DNA from 2 places in the Pseudoalteromonas sp. P1-7a genome. Region 1 is predicted to be linked to the other one. Evidence: riboswitches for the same ligand, from Rfam matches in the RefSeq annotation. Region 1 holds a riboswitch; the other holds the start of a gene.
What was found. Region 1 has a riboswitch for cobalamin ahead of AN389_RS14150 (TonB-dependent receptor domain-containing protein). Riboswitches for the same ligand answer to the same signal wherever they lie in the genome.

Region 1 (5,090 bases):
TGGTGTGGTGGTATTTACAGGCGTTATAGTATCAACATTACTAACACTGTATGTTGTCCCTACAGCGTACTATGCCCTAGCTCGCAACACACAATCGCCCGAGTTTTTGCAGCAAAAATTAAATAAGCAAGCCGACTCTCACCCGCTAAAAGACAGCGAAGAAACTTAACTGAGCTTAGACTGCGCCGTAACTTGCTGTTGCGGCGCAATCAATTTATGCTCGCTGTAATACTGCAACATACATAATTAGGACAACTTATGAGCACATCAACACAACTAGCAACATTTGGTGGAGGCTGTTTTTGGTGTATAGACGCCGCATTCAGGCGTGTAAAGGGTGTACTTAATGTCAGCTCAGGTTACACTGGCGGCAATACCGACAACCCCACATATAAATCGGTTTGCTCAGGTACAACAGGTCATGCTGAGGTTGTTCAACTGGAGTTTGACAGCGATGTAGTGAGCTTTGAAACCCTGCTTAGCATGTTTTTTACCTTACACGATGCCACACAATTAAATCGCCAAGGTAACGATATTGGCACACAGTATAGAAGTGTTGTTTATTACCACAACGATGCACAATTAAAGCAAACCAATGAGATGATAGCCCAGCTACAAAATCATATTAGCGAGCCAATAGTGACAGAGGTTAGCCCTGCTACAACGTATTACCCTGCAGAGCATTATCATCAAGATTACTACAACGAAAACCCACAGCAAGGTTACTGTAGTATTTTAATAGCACCTAAATTACACAAGTTTGAAACTGTATTTAAAGCGTTTTTAGCTGACTAGCTAATTTGCGTTGTTAAATTGATTCTAAACACACATTAAAAAGCCCGATATAAATCGGGCTTTTGTATATTAAAAAACGCTATTAAAACTGATAGCTTGCCCCTGCAAAAAAGCGGCGCTCTGGGGTGTTGTAGTAATATATTTCACCGCTTGTAAAGTCAGCTCTTGAGTCAACCACATTGTAATCTCTGTCAAATAAGTTCTCTACACGAAGCGACAACTCAATACTATCGTTTAGCTGATAGTTGCCTGCTAGGTTCCAAAGTGTATACGATCCTAGGCGCGTTACTGCCCCCTCGCGATCACTGCGGTATTGCACATCAATGCGAGCATCAAAATCTCCAAACTGCTTCGCGATTTCCCAATTAACAGTACGCTTGGCAACATTGCGTAGCTCATCGCCGGTTTCTTTATTTTCAGCACTTAAGTACGCAAAATTAAAGCGGCTATCAAACCCAAAAATTTGCTGAGCAAGGCTAAACTCAACCCCTTCATAGCGAGCTTCGTTTATATTAGCTAATGCAAAGTTTGCATCGTAATCAATTTTATCTTCGATATCGTTTCTAAAAATTGCAACATCGACTTGTGCACTGTCAAAATTAACATTAACACCAAGTTCGCGGTTTGTTGATTTTTCAGGTTGCAGGTCCGTATTACCAAAATTTGGGTAGTATAAATCGTTAAACGTAGGTGCTTTAAAACCCGTGCTTTGACTAATTCTAAATGTTGAATTTTCAGATAAATGATAACCGGCCGCCGCAGTATAGGTTGTTTCATCGCCAAACTGTTCATCGTCGTCTTGGCGAAGAGTTAAATTGGCAAGCACAGTATCGGTGTCGTAGTAAGCCCCAACAAACACAGCTAATACATCGCGGCTATCTTCATCAAAAGCTTGAGAACTGTGTGATACATCATCCTTATACCAATTAACGCCGCCGCTAATATTAAGCGTATTAGTTAAACGGTATTGGCCGTTGTAATCTACTTGCGAACGTTTAGTAATAAACGTACTGGTTGTTGGCCCACCTGTAGAAAAATCTACATACGTGCTGTCAGAATCATCCGTTGCAAAAGCAACCTCAAGAGCATGAGATTGGTTAGTGTAGTTTTTGCTCCACTTCGCCGACAGTTGATAGTTTTTAAAGTCCCCTCTTTCAACTGTGCTCGAGGCAGGGCTAAAGCTGCTATCATAATCTGCGTAACCTTCGCTGTACTGACCTAGTAGCTTAAAATTACCATAGTGAGCGTCAGCATAATTGACTTTAAAACCTAGATTCTTATTTTCATAACCATCGTCATCTGGGGCAACACCTTGCAGCGCGTCAAAGCCATCTGTTTTTTCAAAACCGGCGTTAAAAGCGCTAGTTACATCAGCCGATTTAACAGAGCCCGCAAGCTGGTAGTTTTGATAGGCATTAGAGCCAAATGTGGCATCAAGGGAGGTATTGCTCGCTTCGCGCGTTATTATATTAATAACACCAGCTAAGGCGTCTGAGCCATAAACAGCGGCACGCGATCCTTTTATGATCTCGATTCGCTCAATACTATTTAGCGGCACATTACTTAGTGCTTTTTGGCCAAGTGTGGCTGAGCCCGTGCGAACGCCATCAATTAAAATTAACGTATCGCCAGAACCTGTACCACGTAAAGATACGCCCGACGTTTGGCCAAAGCCCCCATTAGGATTAATTTGAAAACCCACTTGTGTGCTTAGTAAGGTTGGTAAATCGCGTACACTGCTTTTGTCTATTTGTTCTCGACTGATAACATTAACGCTTGCTAAAACATTATTTATTGATTGTTCAAATTTATTAGCGGTAACAGTGATTTTTTCAATTGGATTTTCTGAAGCAGAGACAGAAAAAGACAACGCAGCCGAGATAGCAACGCCGAGAGTTGTTTTATTTAGCATGATGTTCCTTATCTTTGCCCACCGCAAAGATTTAAGTAAGTAAGATTACTTCAAGGCCGGTCTCCGGACTCAGTAAACACATAAATGCGTTAATACTTTACCGTTGCGGGGGCAGTGTTGGGATTGCTTTTGTCATAAAGGCTCACCAACTTCCCGATTATCTTGCTGTTAGTTTTAATACTTTAAACCCTGTATTTAGCAACCAGCAAGCACCTTGAAAATAGGCGGTTATTGTGAGCAGTTTGTTTACAAATGTCAACGGACGTCTATATAGCTAAAAGTTAAATTAATTGTTTTGTGTAAAGCTAGAGGTTATGCCATATGAGCTTAAAAGCGCGGTGATTTTTGGTTTTATTTCGGGCGCATTTAAAAGCTTATCCATTTGTTTTACCGAAATTTTACTGCGCGAAGGGTTAACTAAAAAGTGAGTATCGTATATAGCATCTGGTGTATTGCTCCTATAAAGTAGGTCCATATTAAAAATGTTATTCTTTTTAAAATATTGATAAGCAATATTGTTTATAACCCCTACATCTGCTCGCTTTAATAGCAGCATTTTTACAACGTTAAACTCATCAATTGTTAAACTAACTTGGTGTTCTTCACTTAAATATTGTGCATCAGTTTTAAAATCAGCAAAACGATAGGAATACCCCAATACCCCCGCTTTTGTTAAAGCATGTAAATCATTGAAATAGCTTTGCTTTTGGGTGTTCTGTGCTAACGTATACAGCTCATTTTTAGCAATAACATAAAAGCTCGTTTCCTGTAAGGCGTTTCTTGCTCCCTCGGGCACCCATTGCTTAGCCATTAAAAACAACACATCAAACTCACCCCACTCCACCCACTTTTTGAGCCTTTTTACAGGCAAAGAGTTAAGCGTAAATTTATAGTCATTTTGAGAATCATTGAGTATTTTAATAAACTCTGGAGCTACTCCTTGCTCTTTTTCAGCATTAATAATAATTGGAAAGTAACCGTCCTCTACCAACACATCTACATTTATTGGCTTAGCATAACTAAACTTACTGCACACAATGAACATTATAAAAATAAAAAACTTAAGCATTTAAAGCCTTTAACAGTCACTATTAAGTAATATTGATATTAAGAATAGCCTAATATACGCAACTGCGTGCTAAGCAGGTTTAATAATGCATTTAAATAATGTTAAAAAAGTATGGAAGCACAGTAGAGTGATTTTACGCAGGTAAAAGGGGTTTAGGGTTGCGAGTAAATAAAGGCTGTAATTAGGGCGGGGTAAAATGTGTGGCTATTACATTTAATAACCACACATTTAAATTTTCACTTTAAAATACTAATGGCAGGACTTAGCTAATTAATCGCGAAAGTTTTTAAACTGGAAAGGCTGACCTAAATCTGCAGTGCGAACGACTTGCATAGCGGCTTGTAAATCGTCACGCTTTTTACCCGTCACACGTACTTCTTCACCTTGAATAGCAGCTTGTACTTTTACTTTTGAGTCTTTAATGGCTTTAACTACTTTTTTAGCCATGTCTTTTTCGATGCCTTGTTTAAGTACAACATTACGAAACACATTTTTGCCAGCACGAGTAATATCTTGCAAATCTAAGCTTGCCACGTCCATACCTCGTTTAGAAATTTTAGCGGCTAAAATATCAAACAATTGCATTACCTGTTGATCAGCCTCTGCTTTTAACTTAATTGTTTTATCATTTAACTCAATTGATGCATCCACACCTCTAAAGTCAAAGCGTGTTTCAAGCTCTCGGTTTGCATTATCAACTGCATTTTTAGCTTCGTTCATTTCTACTTCTGATACGATATCAAATGAAGGCATTGGGTTCTCCTAACTATTAAATCTAAATTTATGCGCAGATTATAACGCTAAAATTATAAATCTTTACATTTTTCTGCCAGTTGTTCAGGTGCGATACTAATTTAGTTTGATATACTGCAGCCTCTTTTTTAAGCGGTTTTAGGATTTATCGTGACAAGGCGTGTTTACCAAGCAGTTTTTTTGATTAGTATTGTGGTGTTTACCCTCTTATTTGCCAAAGAAATAAAAGGCGGCGTTACGAACTTATTTCCACATGTTGATAAAGTTGCCCACTTTGGGATATTTTTTATACTCGCCATCATTATGGATAAAGCCTTCAAATTACCGCTGTACACGCAAATACTCCTGCTTGCGGGCTACGGTGCAGCAATAGAAATAATGCAAGATGCGCTTCCTTACAGACAAGCCTCGTTAGGTGATTTTGTTGCTGATTTTGCCGGTGCGGCCACGTACTTTTTACTAAGAAGCATTTTTACTCCTCGAAAAAAGAACCCTTATGGCTAATATTCTTATTATTGGCGACGGCGCTATTGGTTTATTGCTCAGCCATTTTTTATCTAA
Region 2 (5,090 bases), on a different contig from region 1:
TGAGGCAGCTATAAAAATAGTCCACGGGTTTATGTTTGTTATATCCATTTAATTAATAGCCATAAAAGTAAGTAATATGAGGAATAGTTTGGCCATTTTCTGTGCGCTGCGGGTGGCTGGTTACGTGCGCACATACCCCAAAAACATCTGCTAGCATCTCTTCACTAAGTACCTGCTCAGGCGAGCCTGTATGTGTTATTTTGCCTTTATTAATAACCACCAGTTCATCGCACATAGCAGCTGCTAAATTTAAATCATGAAATGAGGCAAACACAGTGACCCCTAGCGATTTTGCTAATTCCATCACTTGTATTTGGTATTTAACATCCAAATGGCTGGTTGGCTCATCCATAATGAGTAATTGCGGTTGTTGCACTATGGCGCGGGCAATTAATGCTCGTTGCTTTTCGCCCCCCGAAAGTGATTCAAAATTTTGCTTACACTGCTGCTCAAGCCCTACGGTTTTTATTGCCTGTGTAATTTTTTGTTTGTCGCTGTGGGTGGTGGCGCTAAATAGTGGTTTATGAGGCGTAAGCCCAAGGGCAACCACATCAAATAACGTTAGGTTAAATTGAGCAGGCGTTTCTTGCAGAACGACAGCAACATATTTTGCGTAATCTTCACTTTTAAGCTGCCAAATATCCTGCTGATTAAAAGTAATTTTGCCTGTGGTGGGTTTATTAAAGCGATACAAACAGCGCAGTAAGCTCGACTTACCCGCCCCATTTGGGCCTATTAAGCCAATAAATTTACCCTTTGTTATAGGCAAATTAATAGTGTTTAAAATGGCGTGATTATCAACTTCCCACGACACATTTTGAATGTCTAATAAAGGCGTGTTTGGCGCTAATGTAGTTTGCAAAGTGAGTCCTTTAAAAACGCGCACTCACTAAGACACCACTAAAAAAATAGTGCACTAATAAAATGAGTTTACCCGCTCGTTAAAATATTTTATTCATTTGTATCTGACTTAAAGCACGGTGCTCATTACAGTTACGGGAATAGTTGAGGAATTTCACCCCATTCCAAATGAGCGTCTATTATGGGCGGGTAAGTAAATAATTTAAAGCAAAAAAACCGCGCTCAAAGGAGCGCGGTTAAAAAGGGAGCGTTTTAACTAATTTAGCGAATAGTTAAAACTTGTATTCCATACCTAAGCCAACGTAATCTTGGTCAACATTGTTGTCCATATCAAAGCTTGAGTAAAAACCAAATACTTTAATGTTTTTATTAAACTTATGATCAACACCTACAGAAACTGCCGTTTTGTCATCACTATCATCAAAGTCCATTGCTTGGTACTGCACTTTAAACGTGTTTTTACCCATGCTGTAGGCTGCGTTTAATAAGTAGCCATCCGCTTCTGCGCTACCGTCTACTTTTTCTTGAGTTTGGTACATAGCGCCTAATTTAAAGCTCTCTACTTTACCTTGGATTGACGCACGCACTACATCGTAGCCATTTACTTCGCTATCGGCTGCAACCGAGGCGTAAACCGCACTCTTTTTAAGTGCAGCGTCACCGTAGGTAACCGCCATTGAATAACCGTTATCTGCATCTACGTCATCTTCGGCAATAAATGTAGCAAGTACTTTAAAACCTTCGTAGCTTTTAGATGTATAAGTGATTGAATCACCCAAGCGGTTTTCACCTTTAAAGACGTTTTTAATATCGCCTTCAAGATCATTAAATAAATCTAATTTGCCTTGTGATTGCTTAAGTGCCGTATCGTTACGACCCACAACAACTTGACCATAAGCACCTTTTAAACCTACGTATTGGTTGCGTGCAGAAATATTGTCGTCGTTATCACCTTTAGAGTCAGCGTCAGATACATCAACTTGAAACTCAAACTTATAAACCGCTTCTAATCCATCTGTGATCTTTTCAGATCCCTTTAGGCCAAAGCGAGATGCATTACTTTTAATTTCAGTGAAAGACCCTTCACCGTCATCAGATGATTGCACAGTAACATTCGCTTTACCGTAAACATCAACATCTGCAAACGCACTAAAAGATAAACCACTTACTAGAGCAATACATAAGCTCGATTTTACAAAATTCATGTTATTTCCTCGATAATCACAAAACTAATTTTTTAAAACAGCTGCAGTTTGTCATCGTTAAATGACAGATATATTACAAAGGAAACATTTTTGTCTTTTTATTTTAATAAAAGTGTCTAAATCCTGAAAACAAACTGACATGAATATTTAATAAACAAAATTGTACCCACTCAATCTCACTAAAAATAATAGTCGGTATTTAGTGTTCATCAATAGGCTGATGAGCATTTATTTTAGGTAATAAGTTAATCAAGGTTTCTATTAACTCTTTTTGTTCGTTGTCTCTGTGGTAGGCCACAAAAATATCACGCGAGGTATGTTCAACATCTTTTACATGGAACAGCTCACCCTTTTCTAAATGAGATTCAACAAGCACCTCGGGTATAAACGCACTGCCACCACACTGAATAATTAAATCAAGCGCGATACGCCCCGTACTGGTTCTAAAATAAGGAGGCGTTTTACCCGTAAATTGACGCGCATGCCACAGCGAAAAAGTAGTGCCCCAATCAACATATACATATTGGTTATCAAAAAAGTTTTCGTTAGTTGCTGTGTCATAGCCACTGACAGGAATAATTGGTAGCTCGCAAATTCGCTCAACCACAAGCTCATCCACTTTAGGTGGGTCAAATAAAATGGCTAAATCAAGCGTCCGCTCTAATAATAACCGTGTGCTTTCTTGCTGGGCTTTAACCTCTGCAACTAGCGACACCCCAGGCATAGCCGACACTATATTAGTAATGCCAAATTGTAAAAAGGCATCCCATATATTGGGTGTCCCTGCTAAGCTTATTTGCTTGTGCATGTTATCGGCCAATGCCACATCCACTTTGGCACGCTGCATGCCGGTGATGATCATTTTAGCATGCGGAAGCAATCTCTCTCCTGGCGCCGTTAATTGAATATTGTTCCGCTGACGAATAAACAAGTTTACACCCAGCCCCTGCTCTAATTGACGAATGCGGAAGCTGACTGCCGATTGAGTGATGTATAGGTTTTCAGCCGCTTTACCAAAATGACGCGTGCGCACAACCTCTACAAATGTTTTTAATAAATCTATATCCAATTTTTTATCCTCACGATAAAAATAACTTGTTTAATAAATTGTCAAACTTGCATCATACTCCAGCAATAAACAGGGTATGAGGATACAGTTATGAGCAACGATATTTCACTACTTCGCCAAGCGTTTGTTAGCCAGCGTCAATTTTATGATGATCAAAACTTTCCTCGCGGGTTTAGCCGCAGCGGAAACTTTACCTTATTAGAAGCCAGTATATTAGAGCAACATGGCGTAATACTAAAAGGGCTTTATAATAAAACGTTAGCGCCACAAAATACCTTACAAGCGCAATTTGTTGATGTAGTTTGTGGCAATAAAGAACCTACAAACCCAATCGAAAAAGCCTGGGTTAAATATTTAAAACTAACAACTTGTAAAACCAAGTTTCATACACTTTTTGGTCGCTCAAAAATGTCAGGGTCAATGCCAATAAGCCAAGACGATTATGGCGAGTCAGATAGCGTATAACCCTCTAAGTTATTTGCTTTTTTGCGTTTTAGCAGTTACAACTTGTATAAGCAAACACTTTTGCAAAATATCAAACAAGGTTGTTACGTGACGCGAAAAATACTTATAATTGAAGATACGCCTACTATAGCGCGTGTGCAAAAGCATATCGCGCTCAAAGTGGGTTATGAAGTTGATATAGCCGAGTCTTTGGCGGCAACAAAAGAGCTAATAAAAAACAATAGCTACTTTTGTGCTGTTGTAGATTTTATCCTTCCTGATGCGCCTGCGGGTGAGGCGATTCCGTATACTATTAATGCTGACATTCCTACCATCGTAATGACAGGCAACATAGATAAGCAAACTCGCGACACAGTAGAAAAGTACCCAATCATTGATTACATAATCAAAGAAAACAAACAAGCTTACCAATACCTAGAAAAACAACTGAGCCGTTTACCCCGTAACGAAAACGTAAAAGTGCTGGTTGTCGACGACTCAACGTCTACCCGTAGATACATTTGCAGCTTACTAAAGCGCCATAAGTATCAAATACTCGAAGCAAAGGACGGAAAAGACGCGCTAGAGGTGCTCGAAAGCCAAAAAGACGTGTCTGTTATTATTACCGATAACGAAATGCCAAACATGAATGGTGATGAGTTATGCGCTGAAATTCGCCGACTTTACAGTAATGATGAAAAAGCCATTATCGGCATTTCTGGGGCTGACTCATCAGCATTATCGAGCCTATTTTTAAAAAATGGTGCTAATGACTACCTCCATAAACCCTTTAACAGCGAAGAGTTTTACTGCCGCCTAAGTCAAAACGTCGACATGCTTGAGCAAATAGCCACAATTAAACGCCAGGCAAATACAGACTACTTAACAAAGCTACCTAATCGCCGCTACTTTTTTGAAGAGTCGAGCAAGTCACTCAAGTATTTAAAAAAATCGAATCAAGATGGCGCACTCGCTATGCTTGATATAGACCATTTTAAATCGATTAACGATACATACGGCCACGATGCCGGAGATGAAGTGCTCAAAGGGTTGGCAGTGTGTTTTAAAAAGTACTTTGAAAAGCAGTTAGTTGCTCGTTTAGGTGGGGAAGAATTTGCCGTTTACTTTACTGATGCAACCACAGCACAAGCACTAAAACGCTTAGAAGGCTTTAGGCAGTTTATAGAGCTAAATAGCCAAGAGTTTAGCCAAGAAAAAATTAAATTTACAATTTCTATTGGTTTTGCAAGCGGCCCAATTTACCAGATAGATGAACTGTTAAAACAGGCCGATTTAAAGCTATATGATGCAAAAGAAACCGGCCGTAATAAAGTAATAAGCTAAACCTTAACGCTGCTTTATAGCTACTTACTTAAACTATTATTGCGCATTGGGATTAGACTTCAGCGGCGGTTACCGCCGCTTTTTTACGCTTACGTGATTGATGATAAGAATCCCACGTAAATATAGCTAAAGCACTCCAAATACACGCAAACGTGATCACTCGCTCG

Region 2: another riboswitch for cobalamin. It lies ahead of AN389_RS16080 (ABC transporter ATP-binding protein); the one in region 1 lies ahead of AN389_RS14150 (TonB-dependent receptor domain-containing protein).

Annotation. Positions count from the first base shown of each region.
Region 1 is NZ_LKDU01000024.1:7,898-12,987, forward strand. It holds gene AN389_RS14140 (efflux RND transporter permease subunit) at 1-169, shown strand, start outside; gene msrA (peptide-methionine (S)-S-oxide reductase MsrA) at 259-795, shown strand; gene AN389_RS14150 (TonB-dependent receptor domain-containing protein) at 878-2,707, opposite strand; cobalamin riboswitch at 2,744-2,907, opposite strand; gene AN389_RS14155 (hypothetical protein) at 2,994-3,776, opposite strand; gene AN389_RS14160 (YajQ family cyclic di-GMP-binding protein) at 4,047-4,529, opposite strand; gene AN389_RS14165 (VanZ family protein) at 4,680-5,033, shown strand; gene AN389_RS14170 (ketopantoate reductase family protein) at 5,026-5,090, shown strand, end outside.
Region 2 is NZ_LKDU01000030.1:24,218-29,307, reverse strand. It holds gene AN389_RS16085 (iron ABC transporter permease) at 1-48, opposite strand, end outside; gene AN389_RS16080 (ABC transporter ATP-binding protein) at 53-862, opposite strand; cobalamin riboswitch at 941-1,077, opposite strand; gene AN389_RS16075 (porin) at 1,134-2,066, opposite strand; gene AN389_RS16070 (LysR family transcriptional regulator) at 2,266-3,135, opposite strand; gene AN389_RS16065 (DUF413 domain-containing protein) at 3,226-3,600, shown strand; gene AN389_RS16060 (response regulator) at 3,688-4,923, shown strand; gene rarD (EamA family transporter RarD) at 4,976-5,090, opposite strand, start outside.